DNA from 4 places in the Labrenzia sp. THAF35 genome. Region 2 is predicted to be linked to each of the others. Evidence: riboswitches for the same ligand, from Rfam matches in the RefSeq annotation. Region 2 holds a riboswitch; each other region holds the start of a gene.

Region 1 (7,765 bases), on a different replicon from region 2:
GCGGTTAGCGGAACAAGGCAGATCGCTGCGCTGGCAAGGAGAGTTTTCATAGCTGCGCCTATTATATTTAGACTAGGCTAAATTTCTTAGGATGATCTAACGCATTGTCAAGTGACTAATTTCACGGCATACACAATCACCATGAAAACAAAGAGGATGTGTTCCGTTCATGACCGGTCCTTCACCCAAGGTGTCCGATAGAAGTGTCGATGAACAGGCCAGCGGGTTCGAGGCTGTGCGCACCGCGCACCAGAGTGAAATGGTCGAGGACTATGTGGAACTCATCGCGGAACTGATCCACCTGAACGGGTCTGCGCGTCCGGTAGAAATTGCCGAACGGCTTGGCGTTGCGCAGCCGACGGTATCGAAAAATCTTGCTAGGCTGAAGCGAGAAGGTCTTATCCTTAAGGAGCGCTACCGCGATATACGTTTGACTGAGGCGGGCCGCCAACTGGCGGAAGCCTGCCGCAAGAGGCACAGGATTGTCGTCGATTTCCTGGTTACACTAGGAATTTCCGCAGAAGTGGCCGAGCAAGACGCGGAGGGTATCGAGCATCATGTCAGCGAAGAGACGCTGAAAGTGTTTCAAGATTTCGTGAAAAGAAACGCGCCCGGCACCGACTGAGCACGGCTCGAGTTGGTGGTAACATTTCGTCAAATCAATCTTCTAAACCCAGCAAAGAGCATATTGAGTAGAATGGGACCAACCTGTGCACTCAACGCGAAGCCACAAAACTAATTGGAACCCCGCGGTGGGTCGTGCAGCGACTTACCCTTGATCGGCCAGAAACTCTAATCGCAAGTTGTACAGCTGACGACGCAAGATCAGCTCCAACGCAGAAGGCCAGCGCGAGCAATCGACGTTCGAATGAACCGGATTGAGACATCCAACAACAGGTTGACGGTTAACCCAGAAAGTCCGCTTGAACACATCTCCGGTTTGTTGGAGCGGGCGGCATTTTGACACCTGTGAAACACCTCGGACACCTTCTAGATGCATAGGATCAATCCTCGAAGTTCGATCAAAATACCGGCGATGAAGAACAAAGTACCTATTGAAAACAGCCCAAAGCCGATTCTAAAGAAGCTGACCGACTCCTGTGTTTCACATCCGATGATTTCGATCGGGTTGTATGTCTGTGCCGTGTCGCTGTTTTTCTTTATCTTTCCCGGTGCCGATATTTGGTCGAGCGGATTGTTTTATTCAGAAGTTTTCGGTTTCTGGGCGAAGAACATGGCGTTTCTCAGAGACGTAAGGTATCTCGGCATATTTCTAGTTCAGGTGGTTGCGACTACTTGTGTTGCTGTGTTCGTTCTGAAGTTGCTTATCCCCGATCGTCCACCGCTCATGCCACTCCGCCAACCCTTGTTTCTGCTGTCGACTCTGGTTCTTGGCCCCGGCGTGCTCGTAAATTTGATCTTGAAGGACAATTGGGGTCGCCCGAGACCGCAACATGTGGCTGAGTTCGGCGGAGACCTACCCTATCAAACTGTCTGGAAAGTCACTGACTATTGTGACCGAAACTGTTCTTTCGTCTCTGGAGAAGCGTCTTCCGCCATTTGGTTGACTTCAGTCGCCTTTCTAGTTCCCGCTACGTGGCGCAAAGCGACGCTGCTATTCGTGTTGCCGCTTTGCTTCATCCTGTCATTAAACCGAATCGCATTCGGCGGTCACTTCCTTTCTGACACATTAATTTCCTGGGGCGTAACGCTGCTGCTCAGTTTCGCAGTCTTTCATCTGCTCTTTCAAAGAACGCGGCCAATTGTGAGTGATCGTTCGTTGGACGAATGGATGACCGCTCTTGGAAGATTTATGCAACTGAGTTTTCAAAGACTAAGGCGACGGTAAGCAAAATTTTATTGAATTACCTTTCGTTTCCCAGAGTTTGATCTTATGGGCGCTGATTTCGTGCCGGAGGAGATTTGCAGCCAAAGACTTCCGATATCATGCACTGCGGCACACGACGCGTCAGAAATGTATTTTGAGTCTAGCTAACAAGCACTCAGTAAACGTGTTGCAGTACTGTTGGCGTTACCGGCGGCACGGATCCTAATGGTAACGCACACTTGCGGTGGCCTTAGTGCAATTAAAAGGATCGAAAAACCTCTAAGATAGACCTCTTTGTAGTTCAACATCAGATTGCTTGATTGAACGCTTCCTCATTGTAGTCATGTTGCAAAATTCGAGGCCTACGGGCGTCACGTAATAAGTTGTCGATTGCACTGCGTTCGGACTCAAATCTTTCGCGCATTTCTCTATCGAGCACGCGTCCTTCTGGAAGTCTGGCTCGCATTGGATCCAAAGGTTGGCCATTAGCTAGCATCTCGAAGTGAAGGTGAGGTCCTGTTGAAAGTCCAGTCGAGCCAACATAACCTATGATTTGTCCCTGTTTGACGCGAACACCTTCCTTTATGCCTTTGGCAAATCCGGTCTGATGATTGTAGGTGGTCGTGTACCCATTGGTGTGTCGAAGTTCAGTTCGCTTCCCATAGCCGGAACTCCAACCTGCCTTTATCACGGTACCATCTCCAGCAGCCATGATCGGTGTCCCGCGCGGAGCAGACCAGTCCACTCCCTTATGCATTCTTGAATATTTGTAGACGGGATGCCGACGCATGCCGAAGCCGGATCGGAACTTGCCACCATCAATCGGTTTCCTGAGCAGGAACTTTTTTGCGCTTTGGCCGAACGCATCATAAAAGTCAGTAGCTCCATCGTCAGGCGTCCGGAAACGGTAAAATTCCAGCGTTGTCTTGCCATTGCTCAGCGCAGCAAAGTGGATCTTAGATCCGAAGTTACGGTCATCTCTGGAGTATAGCAGCTCTATGGTAGCACCAGGCCTAATGGAGGCCTTGAAATCGATGCTAAAGGACAACATGCGAACAAGTTCATTTACAACGTTTTTTGGTATGTCTTGCTCAAGTGCAGTTTGATAAAGACTATCGTATAGCGCTGGCGTTGGCCCGCTGTGGGAGACACGATCCGCGTCAGCAAAGGCTGCTGCTGGAAAGGTGCTAGGCGGCCGGGCTTTGATGTAATCGCCGCCGTCTGATTGGGCAACGGTCGCTTCGTGTTTCGTATCGCTATACAGACTGATACGCACGGGCAGCTTTCGCTCCGGATCGTCCTGTGAGGGCGCGTACGCTATTCGGAGTCGTTGTCCGTCTTCAAGTTTGGAGATTCCATACAATCGCTGAAACGCAAGTGTGATCGATGCAGCTTCTACTTCTGGAACCTGCTGATTTAGGAGGGTCCCCGTAAGGTTTTGCCCCTGAGCCACTGGCACAATGCTTTCATCCATTCCGGCTAACCGAATATCGTCATCGCGTTTTGACACGAAAGAAACGTTTTCCGGCGTTATCCGAACCGCATAGCGCTCCAAATCTGGCTGAAGCGCCAAATTGAAGTCGAAACGCCCAGGATCAATCACTGCTTCATAATCCATGTTAGTTGCATCCACCGAACGGGTCCGGATAAATTTGCGAACTTTCAATTCAATTTCCGATTCTGACAACGTCTTGTCCAAATCGAAATCCGTGTTCGATGATGGAAATGGTGTAAGGCTTATACTGACATCATTGGCCAATTTCACACCGTACAGCGAGTCGGCAAGAAGAGAAGTTGCAACTCCCTCGGTTGCCCCTGTCGCTTCTTTCTCCGCACTCCTAGAAAATATGTTCAGCGTACTGAAGGCCGGAATTTGAGATGCAAGCGACGGGTCTTTCTTGGTAGCAAGCGTAGCGCTGATGAAAATATGTGGTTGAGCGCGAATGTTGTCTCTGTCGCCCTCACGGGAGACAATATTCACATCTATTAATTGCTTGCTGGAATATTCAGTCGCCGATCGCAGAAACCTGTCTTCTTTGCTGTAACCGTTGTTCGAGATCGACAACTCATTCAATAAAGCACTCGAGGATTTCGCCCTTTCAACTTCGTATTGGCCATCAAAGGCAGCGAATAGCGCGCCGCCCATCAAGAACAGGGATGTGACGCCAGTGAGTGCTGAACCAGCGAACCAGCGCAGTGAAACCCCTCGTCGGTCCGACATGCCATACACCCCTTCGTAACCAAGCAGCGGCGGTTCTTGACCGAGCTCGATTTTTGAGGACTGGGGGTTTTGGGTAGCGTCAAAGTGCATTGCTATCTTTCGGAAGTTAAGCAACCAATTTGTGGATCGAATTCGTTCGTGCAGCGCGGTGTCATTTGATTGCCATCACCATTCGAACATATCCCGTTTGTTGTTGGTTACATCCGCGAAGAGGCTACCTCTTCGTTCACCAAAGCTCGCAGTTCTGCCTCGCCAAACGAACTAAGGTGACGGCCGTTAACGAAAAACGTGGGTGTCTGGGTTACGTCTAAAACTTCGGCATCGGCGCGGTCCTGATTAATACTCGCTGCTATAATGCATTCTGGGATCTGAGTTCGCGTAGCTTTTGGGTCGTTGCCGGCCTCTTTAGCTACATTGGTCGGGGCACAGAACACTAGCCAGTAAGCGCGCGCAGGCCCGTCGCGGTCCAGCAGAATGGGCAAACCTATAGCCGTTACCTGTTGCCAGGAATTCACGAGATTGCGATTGGGCCATAAGAAGTTCCTGAGTCGGGTTTCCAAACTGGTGAGTTGTTTACACCCTCTAGCCACTTTAGGTTCAAGCGATTTCGCAATTGTCGGAATGAAATTGTTAAACACAGTACGATCTAACTCGCATGACGAATAATGTATTGCTTTGTACGTTTTCGCTATGCTGTGCCACCGCTCCTGTCAAAGGTGACCGAATGAACCGTATTATCGTTTGCAGTACATGCAAATGCGACCCTTCGCCAGATCTTGATGCATTGCGTCGATCGTTGAACGAATCAGGAATGGCGATTGAGGTTACACAGATTGAATGCATGGGGGCCTGTGAACAACCGATTGCGGTGGCGTTTCAGGGGGTTGGTAGAGCGGCATACCTTTTTTCAGGCCTCATCTTTCCAGACGACATTGCTGACATCATCTCGACGGCCCGAAATTTTCTGGCAACGGACAAAGGCTGGATCGAAGACGCCCGACCATGTGGACGTCTCCGTTTCTGCCTCAGAGCGCGCATTCCGGCGCTATAAGCCTATTCCACGTTCACAGTCACCGTAGCCTTAAGCGGTTCCGTCTCGACAGCGAGCATGCGGTGATCGTTGGAATTGAGCGTAACCTCAACCGTCGCATCACCTTTTGGAAGAGTCGGCAGGTGGAGCCATGCACTGTAGTGCCGCGCGACCTTCACGCCATTTACATATACGTGGGCATGGCCCTCGCCCAACACATGATCCGAGCCTGCCCGCTCCGGAGCAAAGCTGAAATTTTCCGTCATGATATGAAGATTGTAGCCGCTAACCGGATCCTTCGAGACACTGATTTTCAAGGACGGTGCATCGGGACCGCCAGGTACAGAGGTAGTCCTGTTGTGGTTGTGGCCAGCGGTTTGGCCGGAATGATTAGTTTTGAGCTCCACTGATGCGGTCTGCATCTGGTGATCGCTGGCTGATGAGTGGTCATGACCGTCAAGAGCGACACCATTGCTTGCGGCAACAACAAAGCCGATGCCTCCGCCAAAGACCAGCCCGATGGCGAAGAGTGCGAGAGAGCGTTCCATGGGGTTTCAGGTTTCCTTAAAAAGAAACCGGGCAAAACGAGATGTTTCGCCCGGTCGGTTATGATTTAGATTCCGGATCAGGCCGCCTGCGTTGCGCCGACCCTCGCCCCCTCGCGCTGCCAGAAAAAACCTGCAAAACAACCAAGCAGAAGCCAGGCTGCCATTCCGACGCCAAAGGCACGGCTGGCAAACATTGCCCCGATCTCGGTCGGAACTGGGCCGGTGAAGGTGTCCGGCTCTGGCGCGCCGATCACGTGTGGTGCCAGCAGCAGCATTGCTGCTGCGCCCCAAGCCATCCAATTGCGGCCGAATGCGATCAGCCACAATCCGGCGCCTGCGGTAAGGACGGTCGCCCACCACCAGATCTGCCGGGCAAAAACATCCGCCGCCGCGACGCCGGGCACTTCGGGAGCTAGGCTGAATCCGGGCGCGAAGTGGAACGCGACGAACCCTGCAACACCCCAAAGCAGGCCGTTGCGACCCGTTATAACCGCACCGCGCATTTCGGCAATTGCCATGCCGGCGAGCAGAATGAAGGCATAACCGGTATAGGTGAGCATCGTGAAGATGACGCTCAGGCCATCGCGCAAAGGATCGATCCCGCCCAGCTCTTGTTGAGCGCTGACTGCCTCGGTTCCGAAATGGACCAATTCCCCCGATTCATAAAGCTCCGCATGGAGAAGGACTGGCTGAACAAAAATAAGCTGTAGCAGGGCCGCGATAAGCCCCGCCGCAGCACCAGCGAACAAGCCGCTGACCAAGAGGCGAGTCAGCATTTTAGTGACACGGGAATCCGGTCGCGTGGCGCACATCGTGTGCTGCGTCGTGCAAAGCGCTCGCCTGCACGTGACCCGTGATCGAAATAATCGCGACACCCAGTACCGCAGCAAAAGCAAGCGATACGATTTTCGTCGCGGAAACGGTGGTTTTTGCAGATTGTGTCGTCATTTTATCCTCTTTGCTGTCACACCCGACAGAAGGGTTTTCAGTGAATGTCTGGCAGGTCTCCTGGCTCGCGGGTCGTGGCGCTTTGCCGGGCCTTCCCCACAACATTCGTTGCAAGTGGCATGTCCGGTCAGCACTCTCCGCATACAGTCGCGGGGGCGGCTTCGGCTCCTGACGCCCTGCATGGGTCCGCCATATCCGAATTCCCTGTTCGTTTCCCAGCACTTTGTGCCGAATGGAAAACCAAACAGGTTTTATTATGGCGCATTTTTTTTGATCGCGAAAGCACAAATCCGACACGTAATTGATGCGTTCGCGATGACATTCAATGCCTGGGAACTTGCACACTGTCGGTGCCGAAGCTCGATTTCAAGCCGGTCGACAGGCGACGGGGAATAATGATGGATCAGACTGTTTTCTCTGTCGGGATATCGAAAAATTCCTGCCGTCCCTGGTCCTTGAAAAGCAACCGCCGGGCCATCTTTCACTCCATACTATGACTGCCGATGACCCATGTCTGTGTCCGAAAACGTCCGATTGCGTACAGGGGCAAAACACCCTGTCCACAAATTACCTTGACATCATTCTGGACAGCTAACTAATTTGAACAGCCTTTTCGGACAGGAATGACGCTATGTCACGCACCTTTGCCTATACCCGCGTGTCAACGACCGGACAGACGACGCAAAACCAGTTAGAAGAAATCCGGGCGGCGGGGTTCCAGGTCGACGACCGCCGGATTGTGACCGAGACTATTTCCGGCAGTGTGCCGATAACGCAGCGTCCGGAATTCGCTCGGCTGGTGGACCGTTTAGAGCCGGGCGACATTCTCATCGTGACGAAACTCGATCGCCTCGGCCGGGATGCGATAGACGTCAGTTCAACAGTAAAGGCATTGGCCGACGAAGGAGTACGGGTATACTGTCTTGCACTTGGCGGTGTCGACCTGGCGAGTTCCGCCGGCACGATGTCCATGAACGTGCTCAATGCCGTTGCCCAGTTCGAGCGGGATTTGCTCATCGAGCGAACGCAGTCAGGCCTAAGACGTGCCAAGTCCGAAGGGAAAGTTCTGGGTCGGCGGCCAAGCCTGACAGACAGCCAAAAGCAAGAGGTGCGGGTTGCGCTGAGTTCCGGCAAAAGCATTTCCGCCATAGCCCGTGCATTTGGTACCAGCCGTCAAACAATCATGCGGG
Region 2 (7,765 bases):
GGGCGACAAATACATTATCGCAGCCAAGGCCTATAGCCGCTTCGGTCAGGAGTTCGCCAGCGATTTTACCTCCGCAGAACCCTCCAGCGCCGTGCAGTTCAACGAAGGCGCCCTGAATGTCGCGCAGTCGGGCAAGGCTCAGTATTCGGAAACCGCCGATATGATCGAATACATCCTGCCGGTTTCCCGCAGCGGGGAAGTGGTGGGGTCCGTGCTGGTGCGTATTTCGAAGCACGAGCTTGCGGGCGTTCTGAGGGAAAAGATTGTTCAGGTGGTGTTGATCCTGGCGGTTCTTCTTCTTGCCTTCGTTCCGGTGATTGCTGCGCTGATGTACCGGGCAACGGCAGGTGTCAGCCGCGTGACGCAGGCAGCCAATGAGGCCGCTGCCGGTTACCTCGACTGCAATCTGGAAACTGATGCACCAGGCGAGGTGGGGGACCTGCAAACCGCGTTCCGCGGAATGATGGTCAAGCTGCGCGAGAATATTCTGCGGATCGAGGAACTCGCCTACACCGATCGCATTACCGGTTTGCCCAACAGGGCCAAGCTGGACAATGTCGCGATGACGCTGATCGATCTGCGCCCCAAGGAAACGGGCAGCGTTCTTTACATCGGACTGGACCGCTTCAAACTGATCAACGACATGCACGGACACGCCGTAGGCGACAAGCTGTTGCGGCTGGTCGGCAACCGGTTGGCTGTCCTGGTCGACGAGCTGGCCAAGCCACTGACGTCAAAACCCCCCTGCGTTGCCCGGTTTTCAGGCGACGAATTCGTCGTACTGTTACCCAGCGTCGATGATCTGCAGACGCTTGCCAAGTTGTCCAGAACGATGGTCGAGCGGCTGGGCGGGGCCTACAGAATTGGCCGGCTTTCCCTTTCTCTGACTGTCAGCGCGGGAATCGCGAGATACCCGGAGCACGGTACGACGGCCGAGGAAGTTCTGCGAAACGCCAACATGGCCATGTATGAAGCAAAGGGTGCCGGCAGGGCTCAGTCGATCGCCTACAACGATATCATTCGCGAACGGATGACCGAACGCGAACAGATCCGGCACAGGCTGCAAAGCGCACTGAGAGACCGCACGCTATCCGTTCACTACCAGCCGAAGGTCGACATTTCGTCCGGCAAGATTGTCGGTTCAGAAGCGCTGCTGCGCTGGAACGATGCCGAACTCGGGTCCGTACCGCCCTACAAGTTCATTCCCGTGGCAGAAGAATGCGGTCTGATCGTTCCGATCGGAGAATTCGTGCTGGCATCCGCGCTCTCCGACATGAAATCCCTGCACCGGCAGAACGTCGATGTATCTGTCGCCGTGAACGTTGCGCCGGCGCAGCTGCAGGCAAAGGGATTTACCGGCAGAATGCTCGGGATCATCGGCGAGAGCGGGTTCTCGACGGAGAAGCTGGAACTGGAAGTGACGGAATCGAGTCTTGTCGACTATTCGCAGAACCTTCTCGATCAGATCCTGCCGATCAAGAAAGAAGGCGTCAAATTTGCAATCGACGACTTCGGCACCGGCTATTCCTCGCTGCACAGTCTCGCAAGCATGCCGTTCGACACGCTGAAGATCGACCGGTCCTTCATCATGGACATTGCCAATTGCGAGGATCGCCGGACCATCGTTGAGCTGATCCTGATGCTGGCGAGGCAGCTCAATCTCAACACAGTTTCCGAAGGGGTCGAGACCCAGTTGCAGATGGATTACATCAATCTGTGGGGTGGGACTCTCGGCCAGGGCTACTTGTGGAGCCCGGCAGTGCCGTTCGGCGAGTTCTCGCGAATGGTCATGAAGCGGGAAGAAGAGGCGAATGCGGCCGAGCCCTGGAGGCAGGCAGCCTCCTGAACTCCGATGAGGGATGTCCTGATGGCTGTATGTGCCTAGTCGTGTACGTCGACCAGACCTTCAAACAGAGCGCTCTTTGATCCGTCGGACAGGCATTCCACGGTCAGCGCCTCCGTGAAGGCCTGCTGGTCAGAGGCTTCGACGGGGCTTTCTGCGAGTAGCGTCAGGATCTCGTTGCCGAGACGCAACAGCTCCGGACGGACATCCTTGATCAGGTCGGGTACGTTCTGCGGACGAGCTTCGCCGCTCTCCCAGCGTTCGATCCAGCAGGTTTGAATGTCCTTGGCCGCATCGATCTGCGCCTGGAAAAACAAGGTGACATTGTCAGCCGACAGGCCGTTTTCGACTGCCTTTTCGCGGGCAGCATCCAGCACCACCTTTTCCCTCGGCAGATCCTCGACAGGTTTGTCGTTATCCGCTTTCCAGGCTGCAACCGACTGCATGAACGACAGACGTTCGTTGATGGCGCCGAACAGCTTGTCAGGTGCCGCCCAGCCAGGAGTGACGGTGGCAGCAAGGAGGGATACCGCAAGAGCGGTCAGGGGAATCGATTTCAACATGGCCGAAGACTTTCACAGGTCACCGCCTGCGGCAAGTCTTTGGTTGTGGTCTACTTCTTTTCAACCGAGCGGCTGATCTCGGTGATCACGCCGAATGCGACGGCGGCCATGATCTTCAATAGTCCGCTGTCGAGCGCCTGTTCGCGTGTCAGATTGCCAAGGAAAAAACCCGGTCTTGGTTCAGTGACTGCACCAAGAGTAACGCCGGCCAGAAGTGCCAGCTGAATGCAGCCAAGGAAAAAGACGACACCAGCGATAAGCGTTCCCAATTTGGTAAAGGGCATTGCAAACTCTCATGATGTGCTTTGTATGCGAGTGAGGTTATCTTTCGTTAGGGTTTCTGCAAGTAAAAATCACAATTACCCTAAATACAGAAAAGTTTAATAAACAATGGTTTTGATTTTCATCTTTGATTTGGGTGCTTCAAATGTCATGTTTTTCAGGTGGCTGACGCAATTCCCTGAAGAAGTATTTTGAGATCTGAAGCTTGTTGGTAGTGCTAATTCGGCTGATTTCGGTGGTGGTCTTCAGACGGCAAAATTTCGGTGCAATGTCGCATTCAGACCGAATATGGCGAAAATTCGCTTGCAGAATATCGCCAATCCTTGCAAATCTAGACGATGCGATGGTTTCGCCCGAACAAGCGTAAGGGCGGATGAAATGGGAACACGGTGAGGCGTACCCAACAGGGACCAATACCGTGGCTGCCCCCGCAACTGTATGCGACGAGCAAAGCCCTTCAAGCCACTGGAGCGATCCGGGAAGGCGGGCAGCGCAGAGACTCGCGAGCCAGGAAACCTGCCATCCAGCGGTCCCATCGGGGCCGGTTCACACCATCTGCTCGCGCACGGAGGGTGCGCAAAGGAGAAATGACATGCATATCGAACCGGGCATCGTCGACGGTGCCAAAATCGTACTCAGCTACGGTACCGCGGCTGCTTCCTTCGGCCTTCTGGGCAAAATGGCTCTCGACACGATCCGCAAAAGCGGCGTTCTCAGCCTTGCCGTCCGCTCCGTCATCACGACGGTTGCCGTGTTCTGCTTCTTCGAAATCCTGCCGCATTACCCAGTTGGTGTTTCCGAAGTTCACTTTATCCTGGGCTCCACCCTGTTCCTGATGTTCGGCGCAGGTCCGGCAGCAATCGGCCTTGCTGCAGGCCTTCTGCTTCAGGGGACGCTGGTTGCTCCTTTCGACCTGCCGCAGTACGGCATCAACGTCACCACGCTGCTTGTGCCGCTGTGGGCTGTCAGCATGCTGGCAAACCGCATCATTCCGGAAAAGACAGCCTATGTTGACGTTTCCTACGTTCAGGCACTGGCTCTTTCCACCACGTTCCAGGCCGGTATCGTTGGCTGGGTTGCTTTCTGGGCATTCTACGGCCAGGGCTTCGGTGCCGAGAACATGGCTTCCGTCGGTTCCTTCGGCTTTGCCTACATGCTGGTGATCCTGGGCGAGCCGCTGGCCGACCTGGCTGTTCTGGCCGCTGCCAAGACATTGGCGCCGCTGACCCGGAACCTTGCTTTCGAAAATCGGCTGCACAACGCGGCTTAAGTCTTCGGGCTTTTACCGAAATCAAGTCACGAAGGGCGGCCCTGGGGCCGCCCTTTTTGTTTGTCGTTCCCACGCCTTGACAACGAACAATCAGAGCTTCGTTGCCTCGGTGGAGCGGATCTTCTTCCAGTTGGCTTCCGCCTTGGTGATCGTGCCGGACTGGTCTTTCTGGAACTCGCGGAAGATGGCCTCGTTCAGGAACAGGTAAAGCTTGCCGTCCACAACGGCCGCGAACTGCGGATCGCCGTCGAACTTCTTGCCGACTGAAACACCGAAGGTGCAGAAGCCGCCGTTTTGCGGCAGGTACTGATCCGGATGCGCGGTGAAGGCATCCATGGCTTCCTGGGATGCGAAGTAATAGGCAACACCGTCGTGGACGGCCGTATATTGCGCGGTTCCGTCAATGCGGTTGCCCAGGCTGACAAAGGCCACGGGATCGACACCATGAAGACCGAGCGGGCTGCCGGCGGCCGTCAGGCCACTGGAGGTGTTGTATTCGTCCGCGGCCATTGCCGGGGCAGAGAGAGCGGCAAGAGACAGCAGCGTTGCGGCAATGGCGGATTTCATTAAGGACATGTTCTACTCCTGAAAGGGTATGAAGGTTGAAGGCCGGATTTGCTCCGGTGCCTCTACCTTGCGTCCGAAGCTCAGGCGTCTCCATGTTCGCAAGTTCCCGAGGATTTGCAGATCGTCCGGATTGCAGTTCAAAAAAAGACACCGGCGTGAGGGCCGGTGTCATTGTGCGTGGACGGGGGCTGTCAAGCGGCCTGCGCAACCGTTTCCTGCGGTTTGGCAAGGCTGACCACTGTCAGGACGGCAATGGCGTTGACCAGGTAATAGGCGAAGTCGAGGCCGGTAAAGCCAAGTGCGAAGGGAGCTGCCAGGAACACGATGCCGACGGCAAAATCGACCGCCAGATGAACCGAATAGGGCAGAATGCGGATGATGCCGGTCTGGTGATCCGTCAGGATCGTCAGGGCCAGGGCCGCAAAGCCTGTCAGGAAGGATAGCCAGAAGGCGATCGGGTTGGATTGGCCGAGATCAAGGAATACGGGCAGGGCAATAAGGCCGATCGCGACGGGATAATCGAGATAGGCGTGCATGGTCTTGGTGACGAAGCGAACAGACATCTTTCAAGTGCTCCAGGTTGGTTTCCTGCGGGCGGATTGCCCACGAGCCCAAAGATGTTGGTCGACTTCAGTTCTATCCATGCACGAAAGTCCCTGAAAATTGACCGATCGTCCGGGAGCCTTGCGCTTTGCGGTGTTGAGGCAAAAATGCGGGAATGAGACTTCAACCGGAACCGGCCTTTCATGAAACATGACGCCCTGACCCAGATCCTGGATGCCTTGAAGCTACGGGGATCCGTCTATTTCCATACCTGTTTTTCGCCGCCCTGGGCCGTGCGGGTGCCGGCCTTCGGCAATGTCGCGCGGTTTCACATGGCAATGCGTGGTGGCTGCTGGCTCGCGGTAGACGGTGTTGACAAGCCGATCCGCCTTGCGACCGGTGACCTGGCCGTCATTCCGCACGGGGCCGCTCATATCCTGAGCGATGAACCGGGCCGTCCCGCCGCCGAAGTGGACGAGGTCGTGCGGCAATCCGGTTATACGGGGGAAGGTGCGCTCTATTACGGCGGTCCGGACGAGGAACTGGCCTGTAAACTGTTCTGTGGCCATTTCGAATTCGAGGAAGGCTCGGTCCATCCGCTGCTCGATGCCTTGCCATCGGTCATTCATCTGCCCAACACACAGACGATGAACGCCTTCTGGCTGGAAGCAGTGATGCGTTTTGTTGCCAGCGAGGTGCGCGCCGGGCAGCCGGGGTCCGAGGCGATCATCCACCGGTTGACGGAGATCATCTTCATCCAGGTGGTGCGAACGTTCGTCGACAGGGAGGGGGACAGGGCCGGATGCCTGGCGGCGGTGCTCAACCCGAAGCTCGGGCGCAGCATGTCCAAGATCCATCTGGCGCCGGAAAAGCCCTGGACGGTGGAGAGCCTTGCCCGGGAAGCCGGCATGTCCCGGACGGTTTTTGCGGACAGGTTTACGAACCTCGTCGGCATGACGCCGCTGGCCTATGTCACCCACTGGCGCATGGAACGGGCACGGCGCGACATTCGGGAGACGGATCTGCCCCTGATCGATATTGCAGAAAATATCGGCTACAGCTCGGAAGCCGCCTTCAACCGGGCCTTCAAGCGTCAATTCAACCAGACACCCGGACAGGTGCGACGGCAAGGCGCGGCGGTGCCGGCCTGATGTGAATCAGTTGGCGGCCAGATAGGCCGGCAGATCGGCAACGCTCTCCAGAACGGCATCCGCCAGGGTTTCCAGGTCGTGGCGCGCGCTTGTGCCCGTCAGGACACCGATACAAAGTCCGGCGCCCGCCGAACGGGCCATTTCCAGATCATGCGTGTTGTCACCGACAACGGCGATCCGGTCCAGTGCAAGACCTGTTGCCTCGGCAAAGCCGCGAACCATGCCCGGTTCCGGCTTCGGGCCAAAACCCGTGTCGTAACCCGTGACGAAGGCAAAACGGGGCGCAAGCCCGGTGCCGGCGAGAAAGGCCCTTATGGCCGCTTCGCTGTCGCTGCTGGCAACACCCAAAGTGAACCCGGTTCCGCTCAAGGTCTCCACAGCTTCCGGAATGCCAGCAAGGGGCGCAGCATCATGCATGCAGCCGATGAACACCCGGTCGAGGTCTGCGGTCAGCGGGCCTTCCTGAAAATCGGCACCGCAGGCAATCCAGGCAGCCGCAATTTCCGCAGAGTTGCCGGCTGCAAGCAGAGACCCGGCCGCGGACTTTCCGGTCACCAGATCCATGCCGGTCTGTTCCAGGAGCCTGTCGGCCAGGGCGCGGTCGCCTCTGGCTGCATGGAGCGAGGTTTCGCGATAGGCCGGTGCCCATGTCGCGTCGAAATCCAGGAGGGTGCCGTCCTTGTCAAACAGGATGGCGGTGATGTTGCCTGTAGGGTTGTTCAAGTCCGGTCTCCCGTGGATTTCAGGTTGGACCGCAATGTGTCGAGGGCGGATTTCAAATCCTCGAAAGCCTTTTCCGAAAGACCGGAGGCCTCGGCAACACAATGCGGCACGGCAGCCGCCTTTTCCCGAAGCGCGTTACCCTTGGCTGTCAGGCAGACATTGACGACGCGCTGGTCTTCCAGATCGCGGACGCGGGAGACAAGCTCCATTGCTTCCAGGCGCTTAATCATCGGTGTCAGCGTGTTGTATTCCAGGCTGAGTGCGTCGCCGATATCCTTGACCGTTCTCTCGTTTCTGCGCCAAAGCAGGGTCATCACCAGATACTGCGGATAGGTGAGGCCGAGCTCTTCCAGCAAAGACCGGTAAAGGTGATTGAAGGCCAGATTGGCCTCATAGACGGCAAAACAGAGAAAATCGTCGAGATCTCCGCCCAAGGCGTCCGGACCGGTGTTCTTCAAGGGCTTCGAGGCGCCTTTGTTTTCAGTGCGTTCTGACATGAAACGTTCCTAAGCAGCATTTTTTTTCTTGGCAAGCGTTGACAGAGCGAACTTGCCGATACATATACATCGCACACGATTAAATCGTGCACGAGTTAAATGGAGATCATCCGATGGGAAACAAGATCGTTGGGCCGCAGGTCAACCGTCGCCAGGCGCTGATTGGCGGCGGTGTCCTTGGGCTTGGTCTGGTGATGGCACCGAAGTTCGGTGCCGCAAAACAACTGCTTGAACAGGAGAATCTGAAAATGACGACTTTCACGACATCCGATGGTGCTGAGCTTTTCTACAAGGACTGGGGGCAGGGGCAGCCGATTGTCTTCTCC
Region 3 (7,765 bases), 1.1 Mb from region 2:
GAGCAGCGATCAACGCATCCAGTGGTGCGGTTTGGGCACCTTGCACCAGAGCGCGGTAGAAAGTGATCGCTGCAACAGGTCTTTCAGGATCCCGCCAGGAGGCCTTCAGTTGCGCTATATCCGGGGCGGCCTTGCCAGCAAGATAGATACCCGCGCGAGGAAGAGGCACCGGATGCGCGGGCTCTTCTCCCTTTCCGATCAGGTGCGCTGCATATCTCAAGGCATTGGCGTAATTCTCCGCGCCGCCTTCCACACAATATCGCCAGAAGCGATGCACTTCAGCTGGTGATCGGGTGGAGCGAGACGTCAGTTCTTCGTCCCACTTGTCGTCGCCCGGAATGACAATCAGATCGATGCCATTCGCGCGGACTTCTTCTTCAAACCTTTCCAGGCCGTAGCGCCAGTACTCCACTCCACCCAGAATTCGCAGAACGATCAGCCGAGACCCACGGACGGTCTGTTCGGCATAAAGATCCACCGAATAGGGATGCGACAAGGCCATGAGATTGGCGAGCCGCAGGCCTGCCCGGCCTGTTCCAAGCCGTGATTGCGCAGCGGCAAAGCTTCCCAGTTCGGTGTCTGCAGCGGACAGGAACAGAATGTCGGCTGGAGACTGGCCGAGGTCGACCGCGTCCCCACCGTCATCGATCCGGCGCGTCTGGCTGGCGAGAATGTGCATGCTTGGTCTTTATTTCCAGCTTCTATCCAGCGTGTCAGGCAGCAGCCGTCAATTCACCCAGCAGGCCGCGAACCGCAGTCAGGTCGAGGCCCTTCAAACCGATCACGACCAGTCTGCCACTGCTCTCGGCGCCGGCGGCGAACCAGGTTTCGACACGCGGTCCGACAGCTTGAACCATTGCAGGTGCTGCCTTGCCCTCGATTTTTACGGCCCCCTTGATGCGCAGGACGCCTTTTTGCGCCATGGCTTCCAGAACCTTTGCCTCTGCATCTTTCAGGCTGGCGAAAGACGAGACTGCCAGCACGTGACTTTCAAAATCATCGTGATGGTGATGATCGTGATGATGGTCGTCATGGTGATGATCATGATCATCATCATCGTGGTCATGGTCATGGTCGTGGTCGTGGTCGTGGTCATCATGATGGTGATGATGCTCGTGCCGATCAGCCATATCGTCCTCGGCAGCAGAGCCTCTGCCGAGCAGAACTTCAATCGGAAGCGTGCCTTTTTCGGATGTCACCACGTGAACCGCCGGACGAACATCGGCGGCGATCTTCTCATGCACATGCTTCAAAGCGTCTTCGGAGACGAGATCAGCCTTGTTCAGAACGACGAGGTCTGCGCAACGCAATTGGTCGTGGAAGAGTTCTTCAACAGGACTGTCATGATCAAGCGCCTCGTCGGCGGCACGCTGCGCGGCAAGTGCATCTTCATCAAGTGCGATCCGGCCTTCGGCGAGTGCAGCAGCATCCAGCACCGTGACAACACCATCTACCGTTACCTTCGGCTTGACGCTCGGCCAGGAGAAGGCCCGAACGAGCGGCTGCGGCAAAGCCAGGCCAGAGGTTTCGATAACAATATGCTCCGGCGGATTGTCCCGCGCGAGCAGCATTTCCATGGTTGGCAGGAAATCGTCGGCAACGGTGCAACATATGCAGCCATTGGTAAGCTCAACCACCTCTTCCGCGGCGCAATCGGGATCAGCGCATCCATTCACCAGGGAACCGTCGAAGCCCATGTCCCCAAACTCATTGACAATAAGGGCAATGCGTTTGCCATTGGCGTTGGTAAGCAAATTGCGGATCAGCGTGGTCTTGCCTGCTCCGAGAAACCCAGTGACGATCGTTGCCGGAATTTTTGCGCCCGGCTGCAGGGATGAAGTGGTCATAATTTGATATCCGGTTGTGATGTGGGTTTCAAAAGTATCGGCAGGCCCGCAGCAACGAAGACGACCTGTTGGCACCTATGCGCCATATCCTGGTTCAGTCGTCCCTGCACATCGCGGAACGACCTCGACAGACGGTTCTCCGGCACGATCCCCATACCAACTTCGTTGGAAACGAAAACGCACGGCCCCTGAAGTTCCTTCAGAACCGCGCAAAGTCGTGCCGTTTCGGCGGGGATGTCCTTGTCTGCAAACAGCAGGTTCGACAGCCACAGGGTCAGGCAGTCAACAAGAACCACCCGGTCTTGCCTGCATTCGTTTTCAAGCACCGCTGCAAGTTCGAGCTGTTCTTCCACGGTGAGCCAGGACGGGCCGCGTTGATCTTTATGAGCGGCGATCCGGCTGGCCATTTCATCGTCGTGGGCAGCACCAGTCGCGATATAGATTTTTTGCAGACCGGTTTCATGGACAAGCTTTTCCGCGAACCGGCTTTTTCCGGAGCGGGCGCCGCCGAGGACCAGCGTCGTCCTCTCGCCGTTTGAATGCGTCATTCCTTCTCCCAGCCGTCCGCCCGACAGCGCCATAGGGTTGACAATGTGACGGCCGGTCTCCTGGCTTGCGGCTCAGCGCGGTCTGTACCCCTTCCCGGCCCCATCAGGACGCCAGTGGTTTTCGTACAGCCACTCACCGCTCACAGTTGCGGGGGCAGCTCCGGATCTGGACTTGAAAAAGACCGCACCGGATTCCCGTTTCATCCGGATCAGGCAAGGCCTTTTCCGGAACCGTCGGTTTCTTCCTAAACGTATCTTGAGGCCGACACAAGCAGCAGAAAGTCGCTGACGACTAACCTTGAAAATCGGCCAGGCAGTCAACAAGGACGCCTTCTTGCGACAAAGTCAGAAAAAGGCACAGCGGATTTAGCCTGCCCGGGGTGTTCCAATCGTCGCGAAACGTAGGGTTTTCCAAGCTCGACAGAACGCCTAGCCATCTGAAATATATCGAGTTTTCCACACCGAGATCAAAAAAATGACGGCTTGATGAAAAAAACGCCCTCGGGGGCTTGGCAAACGGATCAAGCCTTTGATATACGCATCTCCATCGACGGGGCGGCAACGCGCTGGCCCCGAGCGTGGTGATCCCCAGTAGCTCAGTTGGTAGAGCAAGCGACTGTTAATCGCTGGGTCGCTGGTTCGAGTCCGGCCTGGGGAGCCATCACCACCTCTTCCTAATCCTCCCGAATGCTGCGTTTCTGAAGACTGGAACACTGTTCAGTGTCCGGATTGATCTTATTCACGTTTGATCTTGCAACAATCTGCACCGCCTCAAAAATCGACAGCCATTTGATGCGAACGCGTCTTTCGCAGCAGTAACGTTCCGTATCATCTTCCTAAACAACATTTCCTGGCTACGTTTTTAACGAAGATCGCGCCTCCAGTGGCTCTGCGTCTTTGAATAGCGCTTCTTGATAAAGCTCCAGGTTGCTCCTATCGTGATTTCTCCAAAGGGAGCATCATGGAAAATCGCAGCTAAATCCAGCACCCCTGAACCCGCAAATCTTCAAATGCGTGGTACCTTTTATGAGCGGCGACAACACACACACCATTGCCACCGTAACCGCAGCACCAGGTTATGCCGAATTTCTTGAAGCCTACTGCGACAAGGAACAGCCCCTGCTGATAAAGGGACTAGCGAAAAACTGGCCCGCGCGGGAAAGGTGGCAATCCGGCCGATTACGAGCAGAACTCCATACACTGCCAAAGGTCCGCGACAGAGGTGTCTTTTTCGTCAGCCGCTCCCCCGTACTCGAACAAGATATCGAGATGCCGGATTTCCTGAAGGAGATCCTCGCGTCCGATCGGATAATGCAAGATTCCGTTGCCTGGAGGTTCTGGATCAACAGCAGGAACAACCGGACAGAGTTCCACTACGATACCAACGCCGAGAATGTCATCACAGTTCAGGTGAAGGGCCGTAAGGAATGGGTACTGGTTTCGCCCGAAACACCGCTACCGTGCTACCCGTTCACCAACTTCTCTCTACTGAAAGACGAAGAGCGATTGCTGAGGAACAAGCGGTTCTACAAATTCGATCTGGAGGAAGGCGATCTTCTCTATCTGCCGCCACATTGGTACCACCGGGTGGTTGCCAAGGAAGACGAGAACATCAACATCAATTGGACTTTCACGAAACGCGAAACTTCGGTCATCTCAAAGGAATTCAAGCGTGACATGGAGCGGTGCGGCCTGCTGCATTCATTCAAGAACAGTGATTCCGCGCTGGTTCGGCGCTGTTACGAAACCGCTATCCGCGCCCTTCCAAATGTTGGCGGTATTGGCTGGGGTCTGAAATCGTTCATTTCATCGCCCTATACGCCAAGCCGCGGAGCATTGGTCAGCCGCTTCTTCAAGGAATTGCTGCAAATACCGAATACGCTGCTGACACTTCCAAACGTTCGCTCAACGCTGAAAAAGGTCGACAAGACCTAACCGGCGAACGCGCAGCCACCAATCCCACAAGTTCGGCGCGGTATGTAGACTACCAGCGTATATGCCGGGCTACGTATTTGAGAATTGCTCTCCCGCAATCCATACGCCCTCGACCTCATAGGCATTGCCAAGCTGTACGAAGTCAGCCGGATAGCCTTCTTCGAAACGACCGAGCGGGCGCCCGAGAATGTCCGCAGGATCACTGGTCGCCATTGCAAGAGCAGCTTCAACCGGAAGCTCGAGTGTGCCGGTGAGAAACTTCAAGGACGCCGGCAAATCTATATCGGCGCCGGCAAGCGTGCCGTCTTCGAGGGTCAATGTGCCATCGCGGCGAAAGATTTCCCGACCTCCGAGAAAGAAGGACGTAACATGGGTGCCGGTCTGGGACATGGCGTCGGTAACGATAAAGATCCTGCCCGGGCCAGTCTTTGACTTGAGCGCAACCCGCATCGCGACCGGGTCGACATGGACACCATCAGCAATGATGCCCACGTTGAGCGCGCCCAGATCGAGCGCGGCGCCCACAAGGCCGGGCTCGCGGTGTTGCAACGGGCTCATGGCGTTAAAAAGATGGGTGACCATCGAAGCACCCGCTTCAGCCGCTGTCTTGCACTGCCGGTATGTTGCTCCGCTGTGGCCAAGACTGATGTGAATTCCCGCGTCAGCCAATTCCCGCATCTGTTCTGGCGGCACCGTTTCCGGTGCAACAGTCATGATGAGGCTTGGCAATTCCCGCGCCGCGCGCTGGTAAAGCGCCATATCTTCGCGGTTCAAAGGCCGGATCAGATTCGGGTCATGCGCCCCCTTGCGCCCCGCGAACAGATGCGGCCCTTCGAGATGCAGACCGTGAAACCCCTTCACACCCCGCGACCAGGCGGCAATTCCCAGATCAACGACTTTTCGCGTCACCTCGGGCGTGTCCGTGATCAAAGTCGGTGTCAGGGCTGTTGTACCGAGGCTGACATGGGCGGCGCAAATACGTTCGATATCGTCGACTGTTTCCGCATCCCCCAGCATCAAGCCGCCGCCGCCATTGACCTGCAGATCGATCAATCCCGGCGCGAGAATGCCGTCACCAAGATCGACAGTCTCTACGCCAACGGGCACCTGATCGGCCGAAAGAAGGCCAGCCACCTTGCCATCTTCGACAAGCAGGGCAGCATTCGCATGGATTTTCTCACCATCGAAAACCCGGCTGCAGAGATAGGCGGTTGTGGAGGTCATACGGTCTGGGTGACTTTCTTCAGGTGCTTGGGAACGTCCGGATTGAACCCGCGCTGCCGTGCAAACCATTCGATGAAGGCGTAGAAAGAAACAATCTGCACCAAGGCGTCGGTCAATGGATGCCCGGTTGCCTGGAACGCCAGCTTTTCTGCCCGCTCCACCTTGTCGGTCGTTGCAAAAACACTTCCACCCTGGTCCACCATGCGATCCGCAGCCTGGGCTAGCCCCTCTTCGGCTGCATCGCGCACGCCAAGTGCCAGGATCGGGTATCCGTTTTCGACGATCGAGACAGGACCGTGCATTACCTCGGCGGACGAATAAGCCTCCGCATGGATCTGGCAGGTTTCCTTGAATTTCAGCGCAGCTTCATTTGCGATTGCCAGACCAGGTCCGCGTCCAATGACATAAAGCGAACCCCGCTGCTCGATCGGCTTGGCAAGCGCGCGCCAGTCCTTGTCGATTGCTTTTTCAAAATGCTCCGGCAAGGCAGCCAACGCATCGAGCAGTTCCTTGTCAGCTCCGATTTCCGCCAAAAGCAGCAAGCCCGCCAAGACGGAATTGACGAAGGTCTTGGTCGCGGCGACGCTGCGCTCAGGACCTGCGCAAATATCGATCGCGGCGCTGGAAAGCTTTGCCAGTTCACTTCCCGACGTGTTGGTAAACCCTACCGTGAAAGCCCCCTGCTCGGTTGCACTTTCCACAACCGAGAGACTGTCCGGGCTGGCGCCGGACTGGGAAATTGCAATCACAAGAGCCTGACCCAGCTTGACCTTGCCACCGTAAACCGAGGAAACGGATGGGCCGAGAGAGGCCATGGCAAGACCAAGGTAGATCTCCGAGGCATATTTGAGAAACGTCGCAGCGTGGTCAGAAGAACCGCGAGCGACGCTTGCCAGGAACACCGGCGCGCCTGCCTTCTTTGCAATGTCGCGGATCAACGGGTGTCCATCGGCCAACAGACGGCGCGCAGCGTCCGGGATTTCTTCGATTTCCCGGCGCATGTGCGTCGGCGTGGCCATGGTACTTGCTTCAATCATCAGGATTAGTCTTCCGAAATCTGAAGTTCGGCGATGAAGTCATATGCATCGCCGCGGTAAACGGAACGGGTGAATTCGACGACATTTCCGGACGCAAGATAGGACACACGTTCTATTTTCAACCCGGCAGACCCGGCCGGCACACCCAGAATATCGGCATCGATAGGCTCAAGATTGCGGGCTGAAATGCGCTGGATAGCGCGAACAGGCTGCAAGCCGGCCGTGCGCAGGATGGCATAAAGAGACGTGGTGACCCGCTCCGGATGAGGCAGGACGCTCTCGGAAAGGGAGGCCCGCTCGATTGCCATCGGGGTGCCGTCTGCCTTGCGAAGCCTGTCGACGCGGGCAACGCGCTGTCCTGACGTGAGACCGAGCGTGAACATTTCTTCAGGCGAAGCTGGAAACAGTCCGCGGCGCAGCCACTCGCTGCTGGCGGAAAGACCACGGCGTGCCATATCCTCGGAAAAGGACGTCAGGCTGGAAAGGCGCTGTTCAACCTTGTGCACCTTGGGCGCAACGAAGGATCCGCTGCCGCGCTTCTGGACAACGACCTGATCCTCAACAAGCCCGGCAACTGCCTTGCGCACCGTCACACGGGACAGATCCGTAATGGAGGCAATCTCGCGTTCAGACGGAAGCGGCTCATTCTCCTTCAGCACGCCGTCGTCAATAGCCTGCTGAATGCGCCGCCGCAGCTGCAGGTATCGGGGACCGCTGGAATTCGCCAACCAGTCACCATTTTCCAGCAAGGAAATGAAGTCAGTCATGAAAAGGGGCGCCTTAGGAGATGAAAATAATACCTTTCAGATACCAATTTAAACTCTATCGAAACCGAAAATCAAGTGTTAAAACAATTTCCGAACCTGCATCACCACCGATGGAGCACCCAACGGAAACGTTCCCGAAGCGTGATTGCCTTGAGAGACTTAATTCCGCGATACGAAACTTGGTGTGCCTCCGAGTTCCTGAACCATGAATTTGCCGACGACCGAAGACCGCGATCCGATTTCCATTGGCCTGTCCAAAAAGTCTGATGAAGACGTCCTGTCGCTGCTGCTGCAACGGCAGAAAGATGCGCTGAATGCCACCGAAACGGCCATTCCGGAGATCGCAAAAGCCGCCGAAGCACTTCAGACAGTCACTGTTTCAGGCGGAAAAATCGGTTATGCCGGTG
Region 4 (7,765 bases), 190 kb from region 2:
CGTCGACAAACGGAACTTCGGCAATGATGCCGCCGAATTTTTCCGGTGCCAGATTGGCAATCGCCCCCATCAGCATGCCGCCGGCCGAGCCGCCCTGAGCGACGATACGGTCGTGCGATGTGAAGTTTTCCGCAACAAGATGGTCTGCTGCGGCTATGAAGTCGCTGAAGGTATTCTTCTTGTTCTCGCGCCGCCCATCCTTGTACCAGTGGAAGCCCTTGTCCTTGCCGCCGCGAATATGGGCGATGGCGTAGACGAACCCCCGGTCGACCAGCGACAGGCAGTTGGTGTTGAAGCTCGCCGGAATGGTGATGCCGTAGGAACCATAGCCGTAAAGCAGCAGAGGTGCGGAGCCGTCGAGCCTGGTGTCCTTGCGGTAGAGCACAGACACCGGCACGGTTTCGCTGTCGGCTGCGGGAGCCATCAACCGGCGGGTGACATAATCGTCCGCATCATGGCCGGAAGGCACTTCCTGTTCCTTGCGCAGAACACGCTCGCGGGTCTCGACATTGTAGTCGAAGGTCTGCGATGGCGTTGTCATCGAGGAATAGGTGAAGCGGATCGTGCTCGTGTCGAACTCGTAGCCGCCGCCAAGGCCGAGCGAATAGGCTTCCTCGTCGAAGGCGATGGAGTGCTCGATGTTGTCTGCAAGCCGGCGGATCACGATGCGCGGCAATCCGTCTTCGCGCTCCAGCCGCGTCATGAAGGACTTGTAGACGCAATGCGACAGGATCAGGCATCCTGCCTTGTGAGGCACAAGATCGGACCAGTTTTCGCGGCCGGGATTGCCTTTAGGCGCAGTGACGATCTTGAAGTCCTCGGCGCCGCCTGCGTTGGTCAGGATGTAGAGTGTGTCGCCGTGATCGTCGATGGAATACTCGATACCGGTCTCGCGCTCTGCGACAAGCACCGGTTCGGCGGTCGGGTCGGTGGCCGGGATCATCCAGACTTCGGAGGTCTCGTGATCATGAATGTCGATGACGATCGTGTCGCCCGACTGGGTCTTGCCGACGCCCATGAAGAAGCCGGCATCCTTTTCCTCGTAGACGAGAACGTCGCTCGCCGGATCGGAACCGACTTCGTGACGGAAGAGTTTCGAGGGCCGGTGGTTGGCGTCGAGGCGAACGTAGAAGACATAGCGGCTGTCTTCCGAGAAGACGCCGCCGCCGCCCGTATCCTCGATGGCGTAGTCGAAATCCTTGGCAGACTGGGCGTCGCGCAGCTTCAGTGAATAATATTCCGAGCCCTTGTCGTCATAGGCCCAGGCGATGAGCTTGTGATCCGTCGACTGGCTGACGCCGCCGATCCGGAAATATGTCGTTCCTTCGGCTTCCTTGTCGCCATGGAGAAGAACCGTTTCCGCGCCGCCGTCACGCGGGGTGCGAAAGAAAACCGGTTGCTGGCCGCCGGTTTCATACTTGAGGCCGTAAGCGAAGGGGCCGTCGGGAGCAGGAACCGAGCTGTCGTCTTCCTTGATGCGGCCGCGCATTTCCGCAAAAAGCTTCTCCTGCAGAGCCTTCGTCGGCGCCATCTGCGCTTCGTGATAGGCATTCTCCGCTTCCAGATAGCTGCGGATGTCGGCATCCAGCACGGACGGGTCTTTCATGACCTCCTGCCAGTTGTCCGCCCTCAGCCAGGCGAAATCGTCCTGGCGGGTAATGCCGTGGGTCTCAAGGGTGAGGGGGCGCGCTGCGGCGCGCGGGGGAAGGGCATCCTGTTTCATGGATCGGAGGTAAGATTTTTGAGCCTTGAAGGCAAGGGTCAATACTGCCGAGGCGGCAGGGTGTTTCCGCCTCCTGGCCATCCTGTCGTGCTTTCGGACAAGAGCGGCGACCCGCAAAAGTCTTTGACATTTTTCAGGCGTTCGCGCACTTAGGAAGAGATGGTTCCCGACTCCGAACTCCGGACCGGGATTAAAAGGGAACACGGTGCGACGAGCCCGAAAGGCTGCAAATCCGTGACTGCCCCCGCAACTGTGAGCGGTGAGCAAACCTGAAAGCGCCACTGGGGAGACCCCGGGAAGGATCAGGCAAGCAATGACCCGCAAGTCAGGAGACCTGCCATTTCACCTTAAACCTTAACCCGGGCGGGGTGCCCCGGAGGAGTGAGTGACATGGCCAATCGGCACCTGCCGGCAAAGTTGCACATTCGGTTCCTGACTGCCCCGCGAAATCGCGGAGGGCGATATGAACCGGAAATTTTCTGCTGAATTCTCAAGACTTGCCAACCTCCTGACCGAGGCTGATCCGCTGGCGACGCGCGCAGCACGCGCGATGGTTCCCGATGGGCTTCAAAAATCTGTTGTCAGCAAGAACATGGGTAATGTAATAACATTACATGATGATTGTGCCAAACGTACCCGATCCGGCCGTGCCCTGTGCAACGAGGAAAGCAATGCCTTTGCTTTTCCGCAGCCTCCTGTCGGTTCACTGGCAGAAGCCGTGGAGGCGCGTCATGAGCAATGATCCGCACAAGATATTTGTCTGCACGACCTGTCGTCACAATGGGCAGACTTGCCATCCCGGATATGGGCTGATCTGCAAGCTGAAGAGTGCAATGGCACAGGCAGTGCCTGTCGTTGGAGACGAATTCGAAATCAGTGGAACAGCCGACATGGAGAGCTGTTCGAGACCTTGCACGCTGGCATTCAAGGCCACCGACAAGGCGATCTACCTCTTTGGGGACATTGAGGACGATACGGACATCGACGACCTGGTCGACTACGCCAATCGGTATCGCCAGATTGAAAATGGATGCGAGGTGACCGAGGAAAGCCACGGCAAGCGCTGGAGCGCATCGCAAGGCCGGCTTCCGGCAGCGATGATCGTTTCGGAAGCTGACGGGACGGCGTTCTCATGACGGGGATCGATCTGTTTGTCCGGGAGGTCAGCTGGAAGACGGGGCAGGGCAAAACCATTCTGCATCCGCTCAGCTTCGGTCTGCCTGCCGGTGAGGTTCTTGGAATTGCCGGCGCCAATGGTGCCGGCAAATCCACCCTGTTGCGGCTGCTCTATCGCTTCCTGAAACCGAAAACGGGCGAAATCCTTCTGGATGGCACGGATCTCTGGCACATCAGTGCCAGGGAGGCCGCCAAAACGATCGCCGCCGTGCTTCAGGAGCAGCCGACCGACTTTGCCTTGTCCGTGCGCGAGATCGTCACACTCGGTCGGCGTCCCCATGCAACCGGTATTGCCGGCGCAGGCAAGCGGGACGCCGAGATCGTCGATGACTGTCTCGGGAAAATGGATCTGCTGTCCTATGCAAAAAGAGCCTTCGGCACATTGTCCGGGGGGGAAAGGCAACGGGTGATGGTGGCCCGGGCGCTGGCGCAAGAACCAAGGCTTCTGGTGCTGGATGAGCCGACGAACCATCTGGACATCCGTCATCAGCTCGAGATCGTCGAGCTGATTGCCGATCTGGACATTACCATTGTCACCAGCCTGCACGACCTCAACCTGGCAAGCCGTGTCTGCGACAAGGTCTTGCTGTTGCATGAGGGCCGACTGGTTGCCCAGGGAATGCCGGAGACGGTGCTGACCCCCGGCAACATTGAGCAAGCCTATTCGGTACAGGTCCGTCTGGAGCAACTGTCTGCCAGCCGCGAGCGCTACCTGACCTTCCATCTTTGAATTTCTGGAGACTTAATATGAAAAAAATTGCCCTGGGCCTCGCGCTCACCTTTCTGTCTGTACCGGCAATTGCGCAAACGACGGTGGAAAGCTGCAACCGCACGGTGACCTTCGACACGCCGCCCAAAGCAGCCGTTTCGAATGACGTCAACCTGACCGAGATGATGCTGGTACTTGGCCTGCGCGACCGCATGGTTGGATATACCGGCATTTCAGGCTGGAAGACGCTGGACGCGGAAATGCGTGAGGGCGTTGCCGAACTTCCCGAACTCGCGTCGAAATATCCGAGCAAGGAAGTGCTGATCGGGGCCGACGCCGATTTCTTCTTCGCCGGCTGGAACTACGGCATGAAGGTGGGTGGTGAAGTGACGCCTGAAACGCTGGAGCCGTTCGGCATCAAGGTCTACGAGCTGACCGAATCCTGCATTCATATCGGCGACAAGCCGAAGGCGTCTCTGCAGGATCTCTATAACGACCTCCTCAACCTCGGAAAGATCTTCGGTGTTGAAGACACCGCGCACGATCTTGTTGCGGCCTACAAGCTGGAGCTGGACCGGATCGCGGCAACGGTGCCTGCTGGTGAAGAGCCGCTGCGGGTCTTTGTTTACGACAGCGGCGAGGACAAGCCCTTCACCGCCGGACGATATGCCATGCCGACAGCGCTTATCGAGGCAGCCGGCGGCGTCAACGTGATGGACGATTTTGAAAAGAGCTGGGCGACCGTCGACTGGGAAACCGTGGTGGAAAAAGACCCGGACATGGTCGTGATCGTCAACTACGGCGAAGTGACGGCTGACCAGAAACGCGACTTCATGAAACACAATCCCGCCCTGGCCAATATTGCAGCCGTCAAGAACGACCGTTTTGTCGTGCTGGACTATGTCGAGGCAACCCCGGGGCCGCGGAACCTCAAGGCCATCGGAAAGCTCACCGAAGCGTTCTGGGGAGAGTGAGCCTTGCAGAAGATGCTTCGAACTGCCGTTGCAGGCAGAAACGATAGACCGGCATGAGCCTGCTCACGGCCAAAAGCGCTGGCCTGCGCCGGTTGCGGGGGAATGGGGTATTGCTTCTGGCCGGCGTGCTGGTGTTGGCTATTTCCATTGTAGCCGCCATCGGTGCAGGTGCGGTGCCGATCCCGGGCAGCACTGTCTTCAAGGTCCTCGTCAACGGCGTGGTGCCCGGCTATTTCGACGTGGACTGGTCCAAGGGCCGGGAGGCTATCGTCTGGGAAATCCGGTTTCCGCGGGCGCTGCTGGCCGGGTTTGTCGGTGCCGGTCTGGCCGTTGTCGGGGCCGCCCTGCAATCTGTCACGCGCAATCCCCTGGCCGATCCGCATCTGCTCGGCATTTCGTCCGGTGCAGCGGCTGGCGCCATTCTTGCGCTGTTGCATACTGGTCTTTTCCTGGGGCTGATGACCGTTCCGCTGATGGCATTCGCCGGAGCATTGGCGGCAACTTTTCTGGTGCTCGGGGTGACGCGGTTTGCATCTGCAACCAGTGCCGACCGGCTGGTGCTGGCCGGTGTGGCCGTGTCCTTCATCATCATGGCGATCGCCAATATCCTGATTTTTCTGGGAGATCCGAGGGCAACGCATACGGTTGTCTTCTGGATGTTGGGCGGTCTCGGTCTTGCCCAATGGGCTCAGCTGCCGTTTCCGCTTGGCATTCTGCTGCTGGTGGCGCCGTATTTTCTGCTGCGGTCTGCCGATCTCAATGCGATGACCATCGGCGATGAAACCGCGTCGACGCTCGGCATTCCGGTTGCCCGTTTCCGTCTCACGGTATTTGTGCTGGGTGCTCTGATCACCGGTGTGATGGTAGCCTTTTCAGGCATCATCGGCTTTGTCGGGCTGATGGTGCCGCATATTGCCCGCTTCCTAGTAGGGGGCAATTATAGCCGGGTTCTGCCGGCATCGATGATGCTTGGCGCAATCTTTCTGATCTGGGCGGACATCATCGCACGAACGCTCCTGTCCCCCGAGGATATGCCTATCGGCATTGTCACCGGGTTGATTGGCGGCATTTTCTTCGTGCTCCTCCTGCGCTCCCGCACGGGTCAGGCACACTAGACCCTCGCACGGACCGCTTTCGGCCGTTCAGCCGGTCCTGGTTGAACGGCCGCTGGTCAGAGCGAGGCTCAAGGTTCGTTGTGGCAGATCTCGACGGTTTCCATCAGGCAGCATTCGTATAGTGTTGCTTTATCGAGACCAAAACGGACCCACATGGACAAACTTCCCACCAATCTTGCGGAATTCACCCACATCCGGATCATTATCGGCATGGTGATCGGGTTGGGTGTTGCGCGGCTGCTCAATGGCCTTGCGCGGTATGTTCAGCATCCCCAACGCGAAGAGATCTACAGCGTGCACCTTGGGTGGTCGTTGTTCATGCTTTTGTCCGTCGTTCACTTCTGGTGGTTCGAATTCGCACTTGGCCGCATTCAGGTCTGGACGTTCGAAAGCTATCTGTTCGTCATCGCCTTTGCCGCACTCTATTTTTTTATTACCGCCGTGCTTTATCCGGACAAGATGGGCGAATACGCCAGCTACAAGGATTATTTTCACGCCAGGCAGACCTGGATCTACGGCTTGCTTGCCCTGATGTTCGTGCTCGACATCGTGGACTCACGGCTGAAGGGGATCGATTATTTCAACGATCTTGGAACCGCGTATCTGGTGCGTCAGATCGTGATGATCGTGCTGGTGCTGGCCGCGACGAGGATCCGCAAGTCCGCTTATCACATCGGTCTCGTCAGCGTTGTCCTGCTGTCGCAGATCTGGTTGATCACCAGCAACTTCAGCGTCCTGAAGTAACTGGCGTCCGCTGGCCGTTCATCGGAACCTCGGCCTCAAGCGGCTGCGCCCGTCGGCCTCATCTTGCCGCGCATGAAGATGAAGATCATCACTGCCATGTTAAGGAAGTTCCAGGCGATACCGTTCAGGAACGCGGCCTGGTAGGAGCCTGTGAGGTCATAGATCCAGCCGGACAGCCAGCCCCCGAGGGCCATGCCGAGAATTGTCGCCATGATCACCAGGCCGACACGCTGTCCAGCTTCGCGGGCCGGCAGGTATTCTCGCACGATCACGGCATAGCTGGGCACGATGCCGCCCTGCGACAGACCGAAGATGAGGGACACGAGGTAGAGCGAAGCCAGGCCGTTGAAGGGAATGAACAGGAACAGCGCCGCACATTGCAGCACGGAACCGATCAGCAGGGTCATGACACCGCCGATCTTGTCGGCAATATATCCGGATGCCAACCGGCTGATGACACCGGCACCGGTCATCAGTGCGATCATGTCCGCTCCGGGGGCAACGCCATAACCCAGATCGACGCAATAGGCGACGATGTGAACCTGTGGCATCGACATGGCGACGCAGCATGCTAGACCCGCGACCACGAGAAGAGCCTGCAGGACGGCAGGCGGCAGGCCGGTGTCCTGGCGACCGAAACGGGCCGTGGCCGCACCGGTGCTCAGGGATGTGTCCGGAGGCGGCCGGCGCAGCAAAAGGGCCAGCGGCACCATGGCGACAAGGCAGATGACGCCGATGAGGATATAGGTCTGGCGCCAGTCGGACGTCGCAAGGCTCCACTGGATCAGCGATGGCCAGAGCACACCGGCAAGATAGTTTCCGCAGGCGGCGCAGGCGACCGCAAAACCGCGCCGTTTCAGGAACCAGTGGGAGATATCGGCGATCAGCGGGCCGAATGTGGCCGCGGTGCCCAGACCGATCAGCAGACCCTGCGCCAGAGAGAAGCTCCAGACATCCGGCGCAAAGGCGGCCAGAACGAAGCCGGCACCGAGTGATAGAGCAGAGCCTATGACGGGTATGACAATACCGTAGCGGTCGACGACGCGGCCAAGCAGGTAGTTGCCCGCAGCAAACCCGAACATCGTCGCGGTGTAGGGCAGGGACGCTCCGGCACGATCGATCCCGAAATCCGTCTGGACGGCGGGCAGAACGATGACAACCGCCCACATGCCGGCACCACCAAGGGTGCTCAGCAAAATCGAAATCGCCAACCGGAACCAGGCGTAAGGCCCGTCCTGGACGTATGGATCGGATGCGTTGGCAAGGGACATGATCGGGTACCGGGAAAGTGCAGAACCATCTGCCTAACAGGTTCGCCGATGGG

The links. Region 2 has a riboswitch for cobalamin ahead of FIU93_RS16290 (energy-coupling factor ABC transporter permease). Riboswitches for the same ligand answer to the same signal wherever they lie in the genome.
Region 1: linked by a shared signal. The riboswitch ahead of FIU93_RS30770 (CbtB domain-containing protein) and the one ahead of FIU93_RS16290 (energy-coupling factor ABC transporter permease) in region 2 are both predicted to bind cobalamin.
Region 3: linked by a shared signal. The riboswitch ahead of cobU (bifunctional adenosylcobinamide kinase/adenosylcobinamide-phosphate guanylyltransferase) and the one ahead of FIU93_RS16290 (energy-coupling factor ABC transporter permease) in region 2 are both predicted to bind cobalamin.
Region 4: linked by a shared signal. The riboswitch ahead of FIU93_RS17165 (hypothetical protein) and the one ahead of FIU93_RS16290 (energy-coupling factor ABC transporter permease) in region 2 are both predicted to bind cobalamin.

What each region holds. Positions count from the first base shown of each region.
Region 1 is NZ_CP045382.1:114,138-121,902, forward strand. It holds gene FIU93_RS30735 (cytochrome c peroxidase) at 1-50, opposite strand, end outside; gene mntR (manganese-binding transcriptional regulator MntR) at 170-625, shown strand; gene FIU93_RS30745 (phosphatase PAP2 family protein) at 995-1,849, shown strand; gene FIU93_RS30750 (M23 family metallopeptidase) at 2,136-4,139, opposite strand; gene FIU93_RS30755 (DUF1636 family protein) at 4,774-5,100, shown strand; gene FIU93_RS30760 (hypothetical protein) at 5,103-5,627, opposite strand; gene FIU93_RS30765 (CbtA family protein) at 5,705-6,403, opposite strand; gene FIU93_RS30770 (CbtB domain-containing protein) at 6,405-6,575, opposite strand; cobalamin riboswitch at 6,608-6,835, opposite strand; gene FIU93_RS30775 (recombinase family protein) at 7,207-7,765, shown strand, end outside.
Region 2 is NZ_CP045380.1:3,562,282-3,570,046, forward strand. It holds gene FIU93_RS16275 (EAL domain-containing protein) at 1-1,846, shown strand, start outside; gene aroQ (gamma subclass chorismate mutase AroQ) at 1,882-2,406, opposite strand; gene FIU93_RS16285 (hypothetical protein) at 2,457-2,690, opposite strand; cobalamin riboswitch at 3,016-3,227, shown strand; gene FIU93_RS16290 (energy-coupling factor ABC transporter permease) at 3,281-3,958, shown strand; gene FIU93_RS16295 (YHS domain-containing (seleno)protein) at 4,049-4,534, opposite strand; gene FIU93_RS16300 (hypothetical protein) at 4,717-5,088, opposite strand; gene FIU93_RS16305 (AraC family transcriptional regulator) at 5,272-6,219, shown strand; gene FIU93_RS16310 (HAD family hydrolase) at 6,226-6,942, opposite strand; gene FIU93_RS16315 (MarR family transcriptional regulator) at 6,939-7,439, opposite strand; gene FIU93_RS16320 (alpha/beta hydrolase) at 7,688-7,765, shown strand, end outside.
Region 3 is NZ_CP045380.1:4,617,297-4,625,061, forward strand. It holds gene cobN (cobaltochelatase subunit CobN) at 1-679, opposite strand, end outside; gene cobW (cobalamin biosynthesis protein CobW) at 714-1,847, opposite strand; gene cobU (bifunctional adenosylcobinamide kinase/adenosylcobinamide-phosphate guanylyltransferase) at 1,844-2,395, opposite strand; cobalamin riboswitch at 2,428-2,646, opposite strand; tRNA gene FIU93_RS21215 (tRNA-Asn) at 2,981-3,056, shown strand; gene FIU93_RS21220 (cupin-like domain-containing protein) at 3,422-4,330, shown strand; gene nagA (N-acetylglucosamine-6-phosphate deacetylase) at 4,400-5,554, opposite strand; gene FIU93_RS21230 (SIS domain-containing protein) at 5,551-6,591, opposite strand; gene FIU93_RS21235 (GntR family transcriptional regulator) at 6,597-7,358, opposite strand; gene FIU93_RS21240 (N-acetylmuramic acid 6-phosphate etherase) at 7,564-7,765, shown strand, end outside.
Region 4 is NZ_CP045380.1:3,750,110-3,757,874, forward strand. It holds gene FIU93_RS17160 (S9 family peptidase) at 1-1,723, opposite strand, end outside; cobalamin riboswitch at 1,867-2,080, shown strand; gene FIU93_RS17165 (hypothetical protein) at 2,187-2,465, shown strand; gene FIU93_RS17170 (DUF1636 family protein) at 2,455-2,859, shown strand; gene FIU93_RS17175 (ABC transporter ATP-binding protein) at 2,856-3,629, shown strand; gene FIU93_RS17180 (ABC transporter substrate-binding protein) at 3,647-4,582, shown strand; gene FIU93_RS17185 (iron ABC transporter permease) at 4,636-5,697, shown strand; gene FIU93_RS17190 (hypothetical protein) at 5,851-6,441, shown strand; gene FIU93_RS17195 (MFS transporter) at 6,477-7,712, opposite strand.